Regions from separate parts of the Bacillus sp. F9_6S_D1_P_5 genome, predicted to be linked through region 2. Evidence: predicted binding sites of a transcription regulator. Region 2 holds the regulator's gene; each other region holds the start of a gene.
The links. Region 2 encodes Rex, which represses fermentation and respiration genes when NADH is low (regulators of the CRP and FNR family bind a similar motif). Its sites were predicted from a motif close to TTGTGAAATATTTCACAA; they were not measured.

Region 1 (4,183 bases), on a different contig from region 2:
TGGAAGAAAAAAGGGATTAATCTATTCGTACATAACGAGGGTTCTGCTAATATCTTTAGTGATATTCAGTTTATTGAACGTGTAGAGACAAACTTAAACTCTACTGAGTATTTGTTTATTCGAGATTTAATTAGAACACATGGATTAATCGGGCAGTATATACGCGGGGAGGCTCGTTTGGACTCTCATGTTGATTTAATTAACACATATAAAGAAGAATACGGAGACGTTAGGTTAAAGGAGATTCTATACTATCTTAACCAATGTATTATTGAAGGTGTATCAAAAGCTTTGTGGAGTGAAGTGAAGAACGATGTGAAGATTACAATTGATGGCCTGTTTGATGGTTATATGGAGCCATTTACTTCTCGTATACATAGACTCACGCCAAAACATAAGGAGTCGGTATTTGAAAAAGATATAATTATGGGAAGCGAGAAGAGTGACGTTCAAACATTCTTATCCGATAAGGATTTGTGGTATGTAGAACCGTCTATGCATGCTCTTAGCTTCGAGGATATTTGGACAGTGTTTGTTATGTTAAAGAATGAGATAGGCACTAGAAAGGTTCAGCATATACATTTCGAGAAATTGATGCAGCAGTTGCACTATGATTTCAAAGGCGAGAAAAAGGACAACGTATATCGTAAGCGGGTTATTGAGAAGTATCTACGGGAGTACCGTGAGAATGAGAAGCCGAATACAACGCATGTTTCTTTTAAGGTTAAAGTCGATGAAGATATGAAAACTGCGTATGTGTCGTTTCAGTTTTCTGCTGTAGGTGAGGCGTTAATTACCTTCTGTGTAGAGGCAGAAAAGATAGATATGATGCATGCTCGGGCAAATGTATTGCTCTTTGATTTCTTCGGGTTACGTAAGGATGCATATGATAGATTCCATAACGAAGAAGTGTATCTAGAGCATATGAATAGCTCAGCTGATGATAAACGAATTATTCTTGATTATATAAAGGGAGATACGATTGTAGATGTCGGAGCCGGTGGCGGTGTCATGTTAGACATGATCGAAGAAGAGACCGAGGACAAACGAATCTACGGTATCGATATTTCTGAAAACGTAATTGATACGTTGAAAAAGAAGAAGCAGAACGAGGGGCGTTCTTGGGACGTCATTAAAGGGGATGCAATCAACTTAAGCAGCTCGTTTGAAAAAGAATCGGTTGATACGATTGTATATTCTTCTATCCTTCATGAGCTGTTCTCTTATATCGAGTATGAAGGTAAGAAATTCAATCATGAAGTAATTAAAAAGGGGCTGCAGAGTGCCTATGAGGTGTTAAAACCAGGAGGTCGTATTATCATTCGTGATGGCATCATGACCGAAGATAAAACGTTAATGCGTGTGATTCATTTTAAAGATGCAGGTGCAATGAAGTTCTTAGAGCAGTATGTCCGTGAATTTAAGGGGCGCATAATCCAGTATGAGGTACTTGCAGACAATACAGTCAAAATGTCTGTTAACGATGCAATGGAGTTCTTATATACGTATACATGGGGCGAGGATTCCTTCGTTCACGAGGTGCAAGAGCAGTTTGGAATATTTACGCCAAACGAATATAAGGATTTCGTAAAGGGTATCTTTGGAGATAACATAAACATCGTTCAAGCTATGAACTATTTACAGGATGGATATACACAACATCTTAGCGAGAAAATCGAGTTTAAAGATGAGTCTGGGAATGCTGTTGCGCTACCGGATAGTACATTCTTTATGGTTTTAGAAAAGAAGTAATGATGTTGAAAAACTTTAAAAATACAATTTTAAAAAATGTAATTTAAATTTGATGAGTTGAAGAAAGCCGCGATGTTAATAAAAAGTTGTGTAGTTTTGCCCCTTTAGATAATTTAGTCTAAAGGGGTATTTATATTAAAAAAGAGATTCTGTAATTGTTGAAGAGGAAGGTAGAAACATTAGATCAACAGCAGGTTAGGAAGAGAGTTATTTGTGATGCATCTCACACCATAAATACATATATAACTTTACAATTAGAATATCAATTGATGGGAGGGTTAATATTGATGAATCTTGATTTTAATAAAAATCCATTTATCGTAATATGGGAGTTGACAAGGGCATGTCAATTAAAATGTCTGCATTGTCGTGCAGAAGCACAGTATCATCGTCATCCTCTAGAGCTAACATTCGAAGAAGGAAAAAAACTAATTGATGATATATATGAAATGGAAAACCCAATGCTTGTATTTACTGGTGGAGATCCATTAATGCGTTCAGATGTATATGATATTGCGGAATATGCAGTGAAAAAAGGTGTTCGAGTATCTATGACGCCAAGTGCCACCCCGAACGTTACGAAAGAAACGATTCAAAAAGCAAAAGAAGTAGGACTTGCTAGATGGGCATTTAGTTTAGATGGACCAACAGCTGCAATACACGATCATTTTAGAGGGACAGAAGGGTCATTTCAATTAACGATGAATGCGATTCGTTATTTGCATGAATTAAAAATTCCTATTCAAATTAATACTGTTGTTTCTAATTATAATGTGGATGTACTTGAAGAGATGGCAATGTTAATAGAAGAATTAGAATGTGTACTTTGGAGTATATTTTTCTTAGTTCCAATAGGGCGAGGTAAGGAAAAAGATATGATCTCACCAGCACAACATGAAACGGTATTCCATTGGCTATATCAACTTAGTAAAAAGGTTTCTTTTGACATTAAAACAACAGCTGGTCAGCACTATAGACGTGTTGTGATTCAAGAAAAAATGAAAGAACATAAAAAGGAAAATCAGGTCATTCAATATCAGGATGTATTGATGAATGGAACAACGGGGCGAATTGATGGGCTTGGGCGTGCTCCAAAAGGGGTGAATGATGGGAACGGTTTTGTATTTATTTCTCATATTGGAGATGTATATCCAAGTGGGTTATTGCCGATTAAAACTGGGAATATTAGAACAACATCGCTAGCTGAAATCTATCGAAACTCCCCTGTTTTTCAAAACCTTCGTAATCCTGACAATTATAAAGGAAAGTGTGGTGTTTGTGAGTTTCGATATATTTGTGGGGGATCTCGTTCTAGAGCATATGCAATAACGGGAGATTACATGGAAAGTGAACCTTTCTGTGTATACATTCCAAAAGCATTAAGAAAACAGAAAAAGAACGTAAAAAAGGGAAATGAGTAAGAATATGCTCATGCCCCTTTTTTAGATTATATAATTTATTGTACTTCGCATCAGTCGCATGATGATCTAAGAAATGAAAAACGCTCGGTTTCCCATCTTTCGTTAAAAATCCACTATCTTGATTTATTATGCTGAAACGAGTTTTTACGCATAATTTCTATTAAACTCATTTTAATAAAGAATAATAGTTCGTGTCATAGGGGATATCATCTTGATACATATAATTTTTAAGAACTCCTTCTTTTTCAAACCCTAAATTTAATAGCACTTTATTTGAAGCTTCGTTTTCAAGAAATACAATCGCCCCGATTCGTTTTAAGTGAATTGTTTGGAAACCGTATGATATAACTTCAGAAACCGCTTCAGTCGCATATCCTTTTCCCCAGTGTTCAGGGAGGAAGGCATAACTTAAATTTGCTCGTTTATGCTCAGAAGACCAATCATGAAACCCGATTGTTCCAATGAGTTCTTTCTTGCCTTTTAATTCAATTCCCCACTTTATACCGCTTCTTGCATTGTAACTCAGCTTAAAGTTATGAATAATTTGTCTTACTTGATCAAGATCCTGTAATGGTTTTTGGCCATAATAACGCAGTACGTCAGTATTAGAAAAGCATTGTAGTATACCCGGTGCATCTTCTTCTGTAAGTTCTCGTAAAATTAGTCGGTCGGTTTTCAATATAGGAAACATGCTTTCACTCCATTTCTTCTGAAACTAGAATGTGTTGTTATTATATAATTTAGTCTGAAAATAAAGATTATTCAAGAGGAAGTATGGTTTTAATGTATGATAAAATTGATTGTGGAATATATTTCAAAAAGAGGTTTGTATATGGAGAAAAATTCAATTTTAATTGTAGATGATGATCAAGATATTGTTCGATTTGTGAACGTAAATTTAATGCAAGAAGGTTTTAAAGTTTTTAGTGCTCATAATGGAGAAGAGGCTTTAGAAATAATAAATAATAACAGAATTCAACTTGCTATTTTGGATATTATGATGCCACAAA
Region 2 (4,183 bases):
ATCTCAATTTCTTTTGCAAGTAAAAAAATCATAATTTTTTCGCAAATTCAGTTATACACTTTTCTATATAGAGTCTCTCTTCTTCTACCTTTACCATATGAATCGTTGTTTCCACTACTCGTATGTTACAATATGAAAGGACACCCTAAGTTGTTTTCGCTACACACACAACTTTCTCCTGTCTTCTATTATAATTTCAAATAAGGATTTACAAAAAAAACATAATTTAAGTAAGGTTTATATCGTAGGTAGCATATTTACATGTTATCCTACCTTATCTCATACACTAGAGTTAGAAAGGATGGTTAAACCATTTGAAAAAACAATATTGGTGGGTTATCGTTACATACATTTTAATGCAGTTATCATCAATTGCTGGATTACCACTTCTCCTGAAAACTGGACTTTATGATAACAGGGGATTTACTAGGGAAGAGAAATTTCAACTCATAACTGGTCACTGGGCAATCATTAGCTTCTTTATTGCATTATGTATCGTACTTTGGTTACTTAGAACAGATATTCGTGACAGACATTTAGATACAAAGCGTTCTACTGTTCCAGCTACGATTGGTTGGATTTTTATCGGGTTCTTCTTAGCATTTTTCTCGCAAAGTATTGCCGGTATGATAGAAATGCGTTTATTAGGAATTAAACCTGGATCTGAAAATACAGCAAGACTTATGGATATCGCAAGAACGACACCTTGGTTCCTTATTGTTATATCTATAATAGGACCTATTTTGGAAGAAATCGTATTTAGAAAAATTTTATTTGGTACACTTTATAAGAAGTTTAACTTCTTTATTGCTGCTATTATTAGTTCTCTCGTATTCGCAGCAATTCATTTTGATTTCACTCACTTATTGGTATACACTTCTATGGGACTCGTATTCGCCTTTTTATATGTAAAAACGAAGCGTATTATCGTCCCTATCGCAGCTCATGTTGCAATGAATACATTAGTTGCAGTTGCTCAAGTTTTAATGAGCAATGAACAAATTCAAGAAATGATTAAAGAAGCTGAAAAAATGCAAGGCTTTATCGGAGGATTTTTATGAGAAACTCACCATTGTTCATGGCTGCATTGTACTTCCTACTAGGATGTATCTTTACCCGCTTCGCCATTACGAACGTAACAGATACAATCTGGAATATGTGGACAATACTATTTGCAGTTATGGCAACAATTGATTTTAATTTGGCACTTCGCCTTATATTAGTTAAATTCACAAAGAAAAAACAATAATAAAACGCAGAGGTCGCTTCCTCTGCGTTTTATTGTGGATAATTCTTTAAAAAGTAAACAAGTGTTTGTAACTCTACTGCTAAATCAATATGATGAATTCTTATATCGTCTGACACATTTAAGCGTGCTGGTGTGAAATTTAAAATACCATGCACACTCGTTTCAGCTAATCTATCTGCTACAGATTGTGCTACTGTAGCCGGTACTGTTAATATTGCCACTTGTATATCATTTGATAATCTTTCTTCTAATTCATCTAAATGATATACAGGAATGCCCCCGATTTCTGTTCCAACTTTCTCTTCACTAACGTCAAACGCCATTTCAATTTTTGTATTATTGTTTTTCGTGAAATTATAATGTAAGAAAGCGGTCCCTAAATTACCTACTCCAATAAGCGCTACACGTGTTATATCATCTTGGTCGAGTGTTTCACGGAAAAATGATAATAAATAATTTACGTTATATCCATATCCTTTTTTCCCTAACGCCCCAAAGTATGAGAAATCTCTTCGAATAGTTGCGGAATCAACCTTTACCGCTTCACTTAATTCGGCTGATGAAACACGTTGCTTACCAGACAGAGATAAGTTTTGGATAAATCGATAGTATAGAGGCAATCTCTTAGCAGTGGCTTGTGGAATTTTCTGCTGCTCCATATAACCTCTCCTCTCTTCCTATCTTTATTCATATGCTTTAATCAAATACAGAAGTTTAGCACTTATTAAATTCCTTGTATAATAGAAAGAAGAAGTATTCTCTCTGTATTTTAAACTATACACTATTTTTAGTATGATTGAGAAATATAAACATGGCAAAGTTAAGAAATTATTTGAGGTGAAAACATTGATTTTATTACAAGTAAACGCGCTTTCGAAATTATACGGTGCAGAAACGATTCTTGCAAACATAAAATTGGAAGTTCAAACGAAAGATCGCATCGCATTAGTCGGACGAAATGGAGCCGGAAAATCTACGTTATTAAAAATAATAGCTGGTGAGCTATCTCATGATGGTGGCGAAATTATAAAACCGAAAGATGTCTCAATCGGATACTTAGCTCAAAATACCGGTTTAGAAACGTCTTTAACAATTTGGGATGAAATGTTAACCGTCTTTACACACTTGCAGCAAATGGAGACAAAACTTCGAAGGCTAGAGCAAGAGATGGGAAAAGAAGAAAACTTTTCAAACGAGGCTATATATGAAAGGTTATTAACTGATTATGACCAATTGCAATTAGATTATAAAGATCAAGGTGGCTATCAGTACGAAGCAGATATCCGTTCGATTTTAAGCGGTCTTGGCTTCCCAGTCGAAACGCACCAGACGACGATTTCTACATTAAGCGGTGGGCAAAAAACACGATTAGCTCTCGGTAAATTATTATTAACGAAACCAGACTTACTTATTTTGGACGAGCCTACAAACCATTTAGATATCGAAACATTAACATGGCTTGAACAATATTTACAAGGCTATCCTGGCGCAATACTTATTGTTTCCCATGACCGTTATTTCTTAGATAAACTCGTTACACAAGTATATGAAATTTCGAATAAAGAAAGTAGACGATTTGTTGGTAACTACAGTAAATATTTAGATTTAAAATCAGCACTATACGAGCAAGAAATGAAACGTTATGAAAAACAACAAGATGAAATCGCTAAACTTGAGGACTTCGTTCAAAAGAATATAGCTCGTGCATCTACAACAAAACGTGCGCAAAGCCGTCGTAAACAATTAGACCGTATGGAACTATTAACAAGACCATTAGGTGACTCTAAGTCGGCTTCCTTCCATTTCGATATTGAAAAACAAAGTGGAAATGATGTTTTACAAGTAAAGGATGCAACTATCGGCTATGATGAGGATCCAATTATTGAACATGTAACAATGCGCTTAACTCGTGGGGATAGTGTTGCTTTAGTTGGTCCAAATGGAATTGGGAAATCCACATTGTTGAAATCCATTGTGAATAAGTTACCACTATTACATGGTGATGTTTCTTTCGGATCCAATGTATCTGTTGGTTATTATGATCAGGAACAAGCTAACTTAACATCTTCTAAGCGAGTTTTAAATGAATTATGGGATGAATATCCATTGCAGCCCGAAAAAGAAATTCGCACAATACTAGGTAACTTCTTATTCACAGGAGACGATGTACTAAAACCAGTATCTTCTCTTAGTGGTGGACAAAAGGCTCGGTTAGCTCTTGCAAAACTTATGATGCAAAAATCGAATTTATTAATTCTCGATGAGCCTACGAACCATCTTGATTTAAATAGTAAAGAAATCTTGGAGAATGCTTTAATTGATTATCCGGGTACCCTTCTATTCGTCTCACATGACCGCTACTTTATTAATCGTGTAACGACAACTGTTGTTGAGTTATCAACAGAAGGTGCGCAGGAATATTTAGGTGACTACGATTACTACGTTGAAAAGAAAAATGAGATGATTGAACGTGCTGAATTTGAACAACAAGAACAGCAAGAGAATCAAGCACCTGTTCAAAAAACTGTAGCTCCAGAAAAATTAAATTATCTTGAAGAAAAAGAGCGCAAAAAGTTGGAGCGTCAACGTACTCGAAAAATCGAGGAACTAGAACAAAATATTGTACAATTTGAAGAAGAAATTGCTACGTTAGAAGATCAACTTTGCTTACCAGAAATATATGCAGATTATGAAAAGGCTAGTGAAATTACAACGAAAAAGCAAACACTACAAGAACAACTTGATGCTTGTATGGCAGAATGGGAAGAATTGCATTTATAAGAGTATGAATAAGAAGGATGTCTCATCAGTCGGAATTTTTGACGATGGGACATCCTTTTTATCTTCTAGCCGTGGTCAACCTCTATTGCATAAACGATTCGACACGAGATACCGATTTACCGACAAGGTTTGACAATGTTAGCACCCCTTATA
Region 3 (4,183 bases), on a different contig from region 2:
ACCAAGTCCTAATGAATCTTTCGTACCGAAACGGCAGAAGCGAGAACCAACACATGATTTTACATTACGAAGCGATTTTGAATATGCATATCCAGAAGTCATATGTAAGTCAGCCCATACGTTAGGTAAATCTTGTTTTTTAACACCATATAAGCCGATTCGGCTCGCACCTGTAATTTTCACAAGTGGAACATCATATTTTTTCGCAACTTCAGCAATTTTCATTAAATCATCTGCTGTTGTAACACCACCGTACATACGTGGAATAACAGAGAATGTACCATCGTGCTGGATGTTACCATTCATTCTTTCATTAACGAAACGGGACGCTTTATCATCTTCATATTCTTCTGGAATCGCCATACGTAAATAGTAATTTAAAGCAGGACGACATTTCGAACAGCCGTCTTCATGTACAAAACCAAGAACATTTCGTACTTCTTTTGGCGATTTTAAACCTTTCTCGTGAATGGCAGCTACGACTTCATCACGTGATAAAGTTGTACATCCGCACATACCAGTAGACTGCATAGAAGCATCAAAAGCATCTCCGAGTGTATGAGATAAAACTTGTTCTACAAGTGGACGACATTTACCACAAGATCCTGCGGCTTTCGTGCAGCCTTTTACTTCTTCAAAAGTAGTTAACTCTTGTTCTAAAATGGCATGGACGATTGTACCTTTCGTAACACCATTACATCCACAAATCGTGTCATCCGCACTCATTGTAGCAACGTCAAGTTCACTTTCTTCACCAGCTTTGTGAAGAAGGGAAGCGGCTGTATATTCTTGAATATCTTCTTCTTTCTTTAACATGCTAAAGAGGCGTGTACCGTCAGCTGTGTCACCATATAAAACGATACCGACGACTTTATTATCACGAATTAATACTTTTTTATAGGAACGTTTACATTCATCAAAGATTGAAATTGCTTTCGTCTGATCATCTTCATAAATTTGGCCAGCAGAGAATAAATCACAACCAGAAACTTTTAATTGCGTACCGACGATACTGCCTGTATATCCATTCGTTTGTAAATTCGTTATATGTTTCGCTAATATTGCGCCTTGTTCATAAAGAGGGGCAACAAGTCCATATGCGATACCATCATGTTCTGCGCATTCGCCAACTGCATAAATAGATTCATCATTTGTTAGCATATAGTCATTGACTACAATGCCGCGATTGACAATTAGACCAGCATCTTTTGCTATTTTCGTATTTGGTCGTATGCCGACAGCCATTACGATTAAATCACAATCTACAACTTCACCATCTTCAAATTGAATGCCCTCAACATAGTCTGTACCAAGAATCTTTACAGTTTTCTTTTCCATTAGAAACTTCATGCCTTGCGCTTCTAAATCTTCACGCAATAGAGAAGCGGCTTTCGTATCTAGTTGCTGCTCCATTAAGCTAGGCATTAAATGAACAACATGTACGTCCATTCCTAAGTCAATAAGACCTCTTGCGGCTTCTAAACCAAGTAATCCACCACCAATGACAACGGCCCTTTTCTTTTCTTTAGCGGTATCCATCATAAATTGTGTATCTTCAATAGTTCGAAATCCTGTAACACCAGGAAGAGTGGAACCTTCAACAGGTAAAATAAAAGCACTAGAACCTGTTGCAATAATGAGCTTGTCATATGTAACAGTACGATTTTTTTCTGTAGTAATAATTTTTTCTTCTCGGTTAATACTTTGAACTCTTTCATTTGTATACAAAGTTATTTCATTTTCTTCGTACCAACTATATTCATTCATAATGATATCTTGCATATTTGTTTTTCCTTGTAAAACATGAGAGAGCATAATACGATTGTAATTTGGATGCGATTCATCTCCAAAAATAGTAATCTCATATGAATCACTATCATGTTTTAATATTTCTTCCATACAGCGTATGCCAGCCATACCATTTCCGATCATAACTAAACGTTTTTTCATTTTCGTTTCCCCTTTTTATGTGAAATATTGAACAAAGGATTATATTTCTATTATAGAAAATCAAAAAAGCGGGAGATGTGATATTTATCACACTTATATAATGATTCACAAATTGTTAAAATTCGGATTTGTGTGAGGGGGATGTGGATATTTTTCGCAAAATGAAAAAGCAGGACATAAGTATGTATACTCATATCCTGCACTTTGTTTATGCTCTCGTAATTGCACGTGGAAATAAAATATTATTCTCTAAATGAATGTGCTCAAATAAATCAGACTCTAACGCTTCAAGACGTTGATAAACAAGTCGATAAGTGCCGCAAGCTCCTTCTGGAGGAGTAAAGTCATTTGTCACTTTACGAAGTTCTTTAATAATATTACCTGCATGGTTATGTTCTTTTTCCAACTCATCTACTACCTTACGTAATTTTGTATAGTTTTCATCAGTTGGATTTTGTTCGAATGCTAAAATTAATGGGAAATCTTCCGTTTCTTCTTTAATTAAATGCTGCTCTAATTCCATTTTAAGTTCATGAAATAGCTTATGAATTTGAGCTAAATGGGGCTGTTTTGCACCATGAACACGTAATACTTTCGTTACATAAGGGCTTAACTGTGGTAACTCTTCATTTAAATAGCGATGATGCTTATTAATCACATAATCAATCAACTCACGACAAGAAGCATTTTTCCAATCAATTTCAGATTCATTTAATCGTTTCGTATTATGATAAAGCGTATTTAACTCTGTAAGTACTTCTGTTGCTGATAAATTTCTTTCATGAATTGCATCAATAAGTGGCTTATTACCACCACAACAAAAATCTATTCTATATGATTTGAAAAGATCACTAGCTTTCGGAAATTTTGTAACAATCTCACCAACAATTGAAGTTTCAGTAAATGTATGTTCCATATGAATGCCTCCATAAATTTTAAATGTAATATCTAAATTAAGAATAGCGATAAATGAAAAACAATGTGGTGATTGAAATCACTTATAATGTGTCAGTTTTGAGAATAATAGGAGTGGTATTTTACAGAGGACATTATAGAGCGGATGGCGAAGAATTTTTTGAGTAGGAAATTATCCACAGGGCATTATTATGATTTAGATAGTATACAAATTTATATTCTATCAATCTAAGTTCGCTTTTTGGTAGTTGGAAGTATATCTTTTATAGGAGGTTTTTATGGAATATGTTTATCATATGGTACCAGAAGAACTAAAAGGAGAATATTTAATCCCATTAAATGAATTGAAAAGGGTATATCCAAATTTATATGGTGAGTATATACAAAAATATAAAGATCATACTCAAAGAGAACACTTATTAACACGTAAAATACCAAAACTAGAATGTTTATGGAATGATGTTGTGCATTTTTTGCCACTGCATCCTTATGAGATTTATAAAGTATTATTGGAAATAGGAGTAAACATTCATACAAATAAGCTATTTTATAAAATTCCTATTAGCGCACTGAATGGTCAGTGTATAGCAATATACAAGTACTCAAAGCATAATTGGGGTGGACCAAATAGAGAATTAAAAGAATGTGAAATAGAACTCATCAACTTGAATGAATATATAGAATTGAAGCAATTAAATACCTGCACAAAAGAATATTACAGAGATGAAAACGAAAAGGGTAGAAAATTCGGAATGTTTCACCTGATTCCACATGTTCTTGTCAAAGGGAAAGTGGAGGTGAAAAATATTGAAATCATTAATTGGAGTATTGCTCCAGTTAATGGTTAATAGTACAGGTATTTAAAAAAATAAGATGCCATTTTGAATTGATATATGGCTTAAAAGAATGGAAGAGTAATTAGATCTTATACGTAACAGTAAAAAAGAAGCTTACTAGAAGCTTCTTTTTCATTGCTATTTTTCACATGCGACTCCATCGCCATCTTTGTCTAGTTTACGGCTATACCCTGGTTGGTCTTTATATAAAGGAGCTTTCCCAGCAGCTCTAACTGCATCACAGTTTTTGTAATATGCATTACTAGTATTTCCAGCAGCAGGTTGTGTTTGAGTTTGCTGTGCTTTTTTCTGTTCCTCTTGTTGTTTACGAGCTTGATCATCAGCTAGACGTTTTTGCTCTTCTTGTTGTTTACGAGCTTGTTCCTCGGCTTGACGTTTTTGCTCTTCTTGTTGTTTACGAGCTTGTTCTTCGGTTTGGCGTTTTTCATCTTCTTGCTTACGAGCTTGCTCTTCGGCTTGGC
Region 4 (4,183 bases), on a different contig from region 2:
ATATGCAGTCCTTGAATGATTTACAGATAACTAAATAAACCCTCACTTATGAGAGAAAAATTTATCTATCTAGTTTCTAATCATTACAAGCTCATCCACATATTAAGTCCTTGTCCCCTTTCCATATATCTCTATTTCTATCATACCAATATGATGAAATATTTCAAATGATAAAAAAATAAAAGTCAATATTCCATGCCGACCTTCTACTAATTTTAATATATTACAATAACTAAATAATTAAAATAATTCGAAAAACACTGGTAAATACTGGCTCTATTTTTTATAATAAAATGTGGGGCTAATGTGAGAGTCTAGTTTTACACAAATAGGGGGAAGAAACATGTCAAAAAAATTACTTTCTTTATTTTCTACAGTAATCGTAGCAGCGTTTGTAATAACCGGCTGTGGTCAAAGCGATACGACAAATAAAGAACAAAAAGAAAATACAACAAAAGAAAGCAAAGCAGAAAAAACGGATACAAAGAAAGAAAATAAACCGGAAGAAAAAAAATCCGAAGATAAAAAAATTGAAGAGAAAAAGCCTGAAAATACAGCTACTAGCTCAAGCGATTACTCTAAGCTGATTTCCTATATGGAAAAAGAAACAGGTGGTAAAACAAAAGTCCTTTTTGAAAATAAGGAACCACAAGTTTATAAAGCTGAGGATGTTTCAGTATCAATGAACAGTTATACAGTAGTTGAATTAAATGGATTCCATACAAACTTCGATATTCCGTTTAATCGTCAAACAGAGGGCGGAGTTATTCTTGTGAACTACAGCGTAAAAAATAGTTCAGCTAAAGATATTTATTATATGCCAGCATTGGACATGTCATTTACTGGTGCGCAGAAAACATATAGTAACTATAAAGACTTAATTCCAAAAGAAGACCAGCTCCCAACTAAGCTAGCTCCAACGAATGATTACTTAGTAAAAGCAGGAGAAACTATTTCTGGTTATATCGCTTATCCATTCGGAAAAGATGATTTAGCGAAAATTTCAAGTCTCTCAACAGTCTCAGTCACAGTCCCAACTGCACAAGCGAATAAAGGAAAATTCGATGCTCCAATCGGAAGTCCTGGAAGCTTTTCATTAAGTTTAAACAAACAAGGTGCTGAAAAGGTTGCAACAAATAACACTTTCTACCAAGATAAAGCTACAGCTAATAACATGGGCGATAAAAAAATGTTAAAAGAGAAATCAAGCATTAATAACAGCCAAGAATTAGGCGCTGTTAACATTACATTAGACGGATATCAATTTACTCAATTCACACCAAATTCCGTCGAAGCTCCACGCTTTGCAAATTTCAAAAATGGAATTGTTCTATTAACAGTGAAATTCAAACTTGATAACAAAGATACTCAAGATGTTTCACTATCTCCTATAAGCTCTACATTGAGAGTGAATGATGGTACACAATATACGATTAATGAAGGTATGCTACTAAATTACGACTATAACGCTGCAGTTAAAACTGGAACATCTGGAGAGTTACTACAAGTCTATATATTAGATCAAGAGCAGTATGAAAAGATTTGGAAAGACAAAAGCTTTGAGATTGAGTTAGGACCTATGAGAAATAAAGAAGCAAAAGATATTTCACAAGGTAAAAAAGCTAAATTTGCATTACCTAAATAAATTACTAAATATATAATAGAAAGGGCATATAACATATGATTGTTATATGCCCTTTTTATTTGTATAAAAACACCATTTTTGTTCACACTTTATCCATTGTGAATCTTTTCACAATGGATATATAATAAACATGTAAATAAAATATTGGAGGGATTTCAATGGTTATCAATTTTTTAAGGACTGATAAACGTGCTGCTTTCATATTATTATTTTTACGATTTTACATAGGATATGCATGGCTCGCTGCTGGGATAGGTAAAGTTTTCGGACAATCTTTTGATGCAAGTGGTTTTCTAAAGGGCGCTATCGCTCAAGCGTCAGGTGACCACCCTGCCGTACAAAGTTGGTGGGCAGATTTCCTTCAACACTTTGTTCTTCCAAACGCAGACCTATTTAGCTTTTTAGTTCAATGGGGAGAAATTTTAGTAGGTCTAGGTTTAATTTTAGGCGGATTAACAAAAACTGCTGCATTCTTTGGAATTATAATGAATCTTTCATTTTTACTAAGTGGAACTGTTAGTGTAAACCCAAACCTGCTTATTTTAACTATGTTCATTTTAGTTGCAGGTCATAACGCTGGACGCATTGGATTAGATGGCTATGTTTTCCCTAAACTTTTCCGTAAAAACAACCATGAAACATATAAATTAAGTAAAACTGCGTAGTAACAGTTTACTTTTAAAATATAAGTAAGAAAAGAGCCTACGTATAGGCTCTTTTCTTACTTACTCCAAATTTAAACTCTTAACGAACCGCGAAATCCTCTAGCAGCATAATAGGAATCTGCTCCATTGTGGTATACAAAAACGTGTCCGAAGCGATAATCGCAAAATAGAGCACCACCGAGTTCTCGAATATCTGAAGGTGTTTGTACCCAGCTTGATGATTTCATATCGAAATCCCCAAGTTGTTGCAACTCTCGATATTGTTCTTCAGTTAATAATTCAATGCCCATAGCAGTTGCCACATCAATAACGTTATTTTCTGGTTTATGTTTTTTTCTTGCCTCTAACGCTTCAAGATCATAACAAAGACTTCTGCGGCCTTTAGGACTCTCCTTTGAACAATCATAGAAAGTATACTCGTCCTTCTCTTCATCATAACCAACAACATCCGGCTCACCGCCAGTTACTTCCATTTCATGAATTGACCATAATTTTTCAGTATTAGTAGCCAGTTTCGCTTCAACTTTAGCCCATTCAAGACCTTCATGGCGGTTCATGTTTTTCTCAAAACGAGCTTGTAATACTTTTAATAGTTCCTCACGTTGTTCTACAGATAACTCATTTTTATTTGCTGTCATATTAGTCCTCCGAATTACGTTTCCTTATAATCATAATGGTTTGCATACAGTTTACAACAATCTGACCCGATTACACAACGAAAAATCCCTGTACGAATATCCATTATATAGTACGAAATCCCTCCATACTTTCCCCAAGAATATAATGTGAAAACCACATCAAGTTCTGCTTCATAATAGCTACATGAATTCCTGGCTGATCAGAACTATATGCCATTCCTTTAAATATAATTAGTTCTGTATCAACTTCCATATCTCTTAATCCTTCATATAGCTCATATGCATTTGTAATTGGAATTCTTACATCCTTTTCTCCATGTTGAATTAACGTAGGCGTACAGGCTGATTTAATATATGTCATTGGTGATGTTTTCTTATATATATCCGGATCATTCCATGGAGTATTTCCTAAATACATGCTAATAAAGTAAGGGATATCTGTATTTACATAATGGGTACTCCAGTTAGTGATTCCGCCCCCAACTGAGATAGCTTTAAATCTATCACTAAATGTAGAACAGAAAGCAGATATATATCCTCCGTTACTCCATCCCATAACTCCTACTCTATCTTTATCTACCATCCCTTTTTCAACTAGTGTATCCACTCCAGATATAACATCATCATAATCAGCAAGTCCTTGTTTTCTATAGTTTGCTTTTAAAAATTCATTACCATAACCAGAACTTCCTCTATAGTTTGGCTCTAAAACGACAAAGCCTTTTTCGATAAACTGTTCAATCGGATATTTCTCATTGAAGCACTCTGAAAATAGCGGAAAGGACGCCCAATTCGGACCACCATGGATTAATACTAATAAGGGATATTCTTTATTTGCCTCAAACTCTACTGGGGTTGATAAAACACCTTCTATTTCAAGACCATCACTACTTTTCCATGAGATGATTTCTCTATTACTTTTAAGCCTGCCTTCGAAAAAGCTATTTTCATTCGTTATTTTTTTATCGTCTAAATAGATTTCAAAGGTTTCATTTGTTATAGCCTTATTATAAGTTATATGATTTCCATCCCTTGTTATAGAGGCATCCATTATAAAGCCATCTACTTTTTCACTTAACATTTCCACCGTGCCATCCTCACATAGCAAACCAATACGGTAATTCGTTTTATCCTGCCATCTAATTAAAATCCCTTTATCCGTCCACTGTAATGGCATAACGGTACTATCAAAATTGATTAAAGGTTCAATTACTTCTCTAGTATTCATATCATAT

Region 1: the regulator Rex is predicted to act here: its motif matches at 1,964-1,981, upstream of ACUXEY_RS10730 (TIGR04053 family radical SAM/SPASM domain-containing protein).
Region 3: the regulator Rex is predicted to act here: its motif matches at 1,968-1,985, upstream of nirB (nitrite reductase large subunit NirB).
Region 4: the regulator Rex is predicted to act here: its motif matches at 1,742-1,759, upstream of ACUXEY_RS23465 (DoxX family membrane protein).

The regions. Positions count from the first base shown of each region.
Region 1 covers NZ_JBTREW010000007.1:103,029-107,211, forward strand. Annotated here, with positions in the region: gene ACUXEY_RS10725 (class I SAM-dependent methyltransferase) at 1-1,752, shown strand, start outside; gene ACUXEY_RS10730 (TIGR04053 family radical SAM/SPASM domain-containing protein) at 2,040-3,173, shown strand; gene ACUXEY_RS10735 (GNAT family N-acetyltransferase) at 3,340-3,864, opposite strand; gene ACUXEY_RS10740 (response regulator transcription factor) at 4,006-4,183, shown strand, end outside.
Region 2 covers NZ_JBTREW010000041.1:3,156-7,338, reverse strand. Annotated here, with positions in the region: gene ACUXEY_RS27520 (CPBP family intramembrane glutamic endopeptidase) at 315-1,061, shown strand; gene ACUXEY_RS27515 (YdiK family protein) at 1,058-1,249, shown strand; gene ACUXEY_RS27510 (redox-sensing transcriptional repressor Rex) at 1,279-1,908, opposite strand; gene ACUXEY_RS27505 (ABC-F family ATP-binding cassette domain-containing protein) at 2,096-4,030, shown strand.
Region 3 covers NZ_JBTREW010000017.1:25,961-30,143, forward strand. Annotated here, with positions in the region: gene nirB (nitrite reductase large subunit NirB) at 1-1,950, opposite strand, end outside; gene ric (iron-sulfur cluster repair di-iron protein) at 2,159-2,866, opposite strand; gene ACUXEY_RS19800 (group-specific protein) at 3,144-3,713, shown strand; gene ACUXEY_RS19805 (excalibur calcium-binding domain-containing protein) at 3,840-4,183, opposite strand, start outside.
Region 4 covers NZ_JBTREW010000024.1:55,613-59,795, forward strand. Annotated here, with positions in the region: gene ACUXEY_RS23460 (DUF5068 domain-containing protein) at 344-1,645, shown strand; gene ACUXEY_RS23465 (DoxX family membrane protein) at 1,804-2,310, shown strand; gene ACUXEY_RS23470 (DUF4256 domain-containing protein) at 2,382-2,948, opposite strand; gene ACUXEY_RS23475 (S9 family peptidase) at 3,052-4,183, opposite strand, start outside.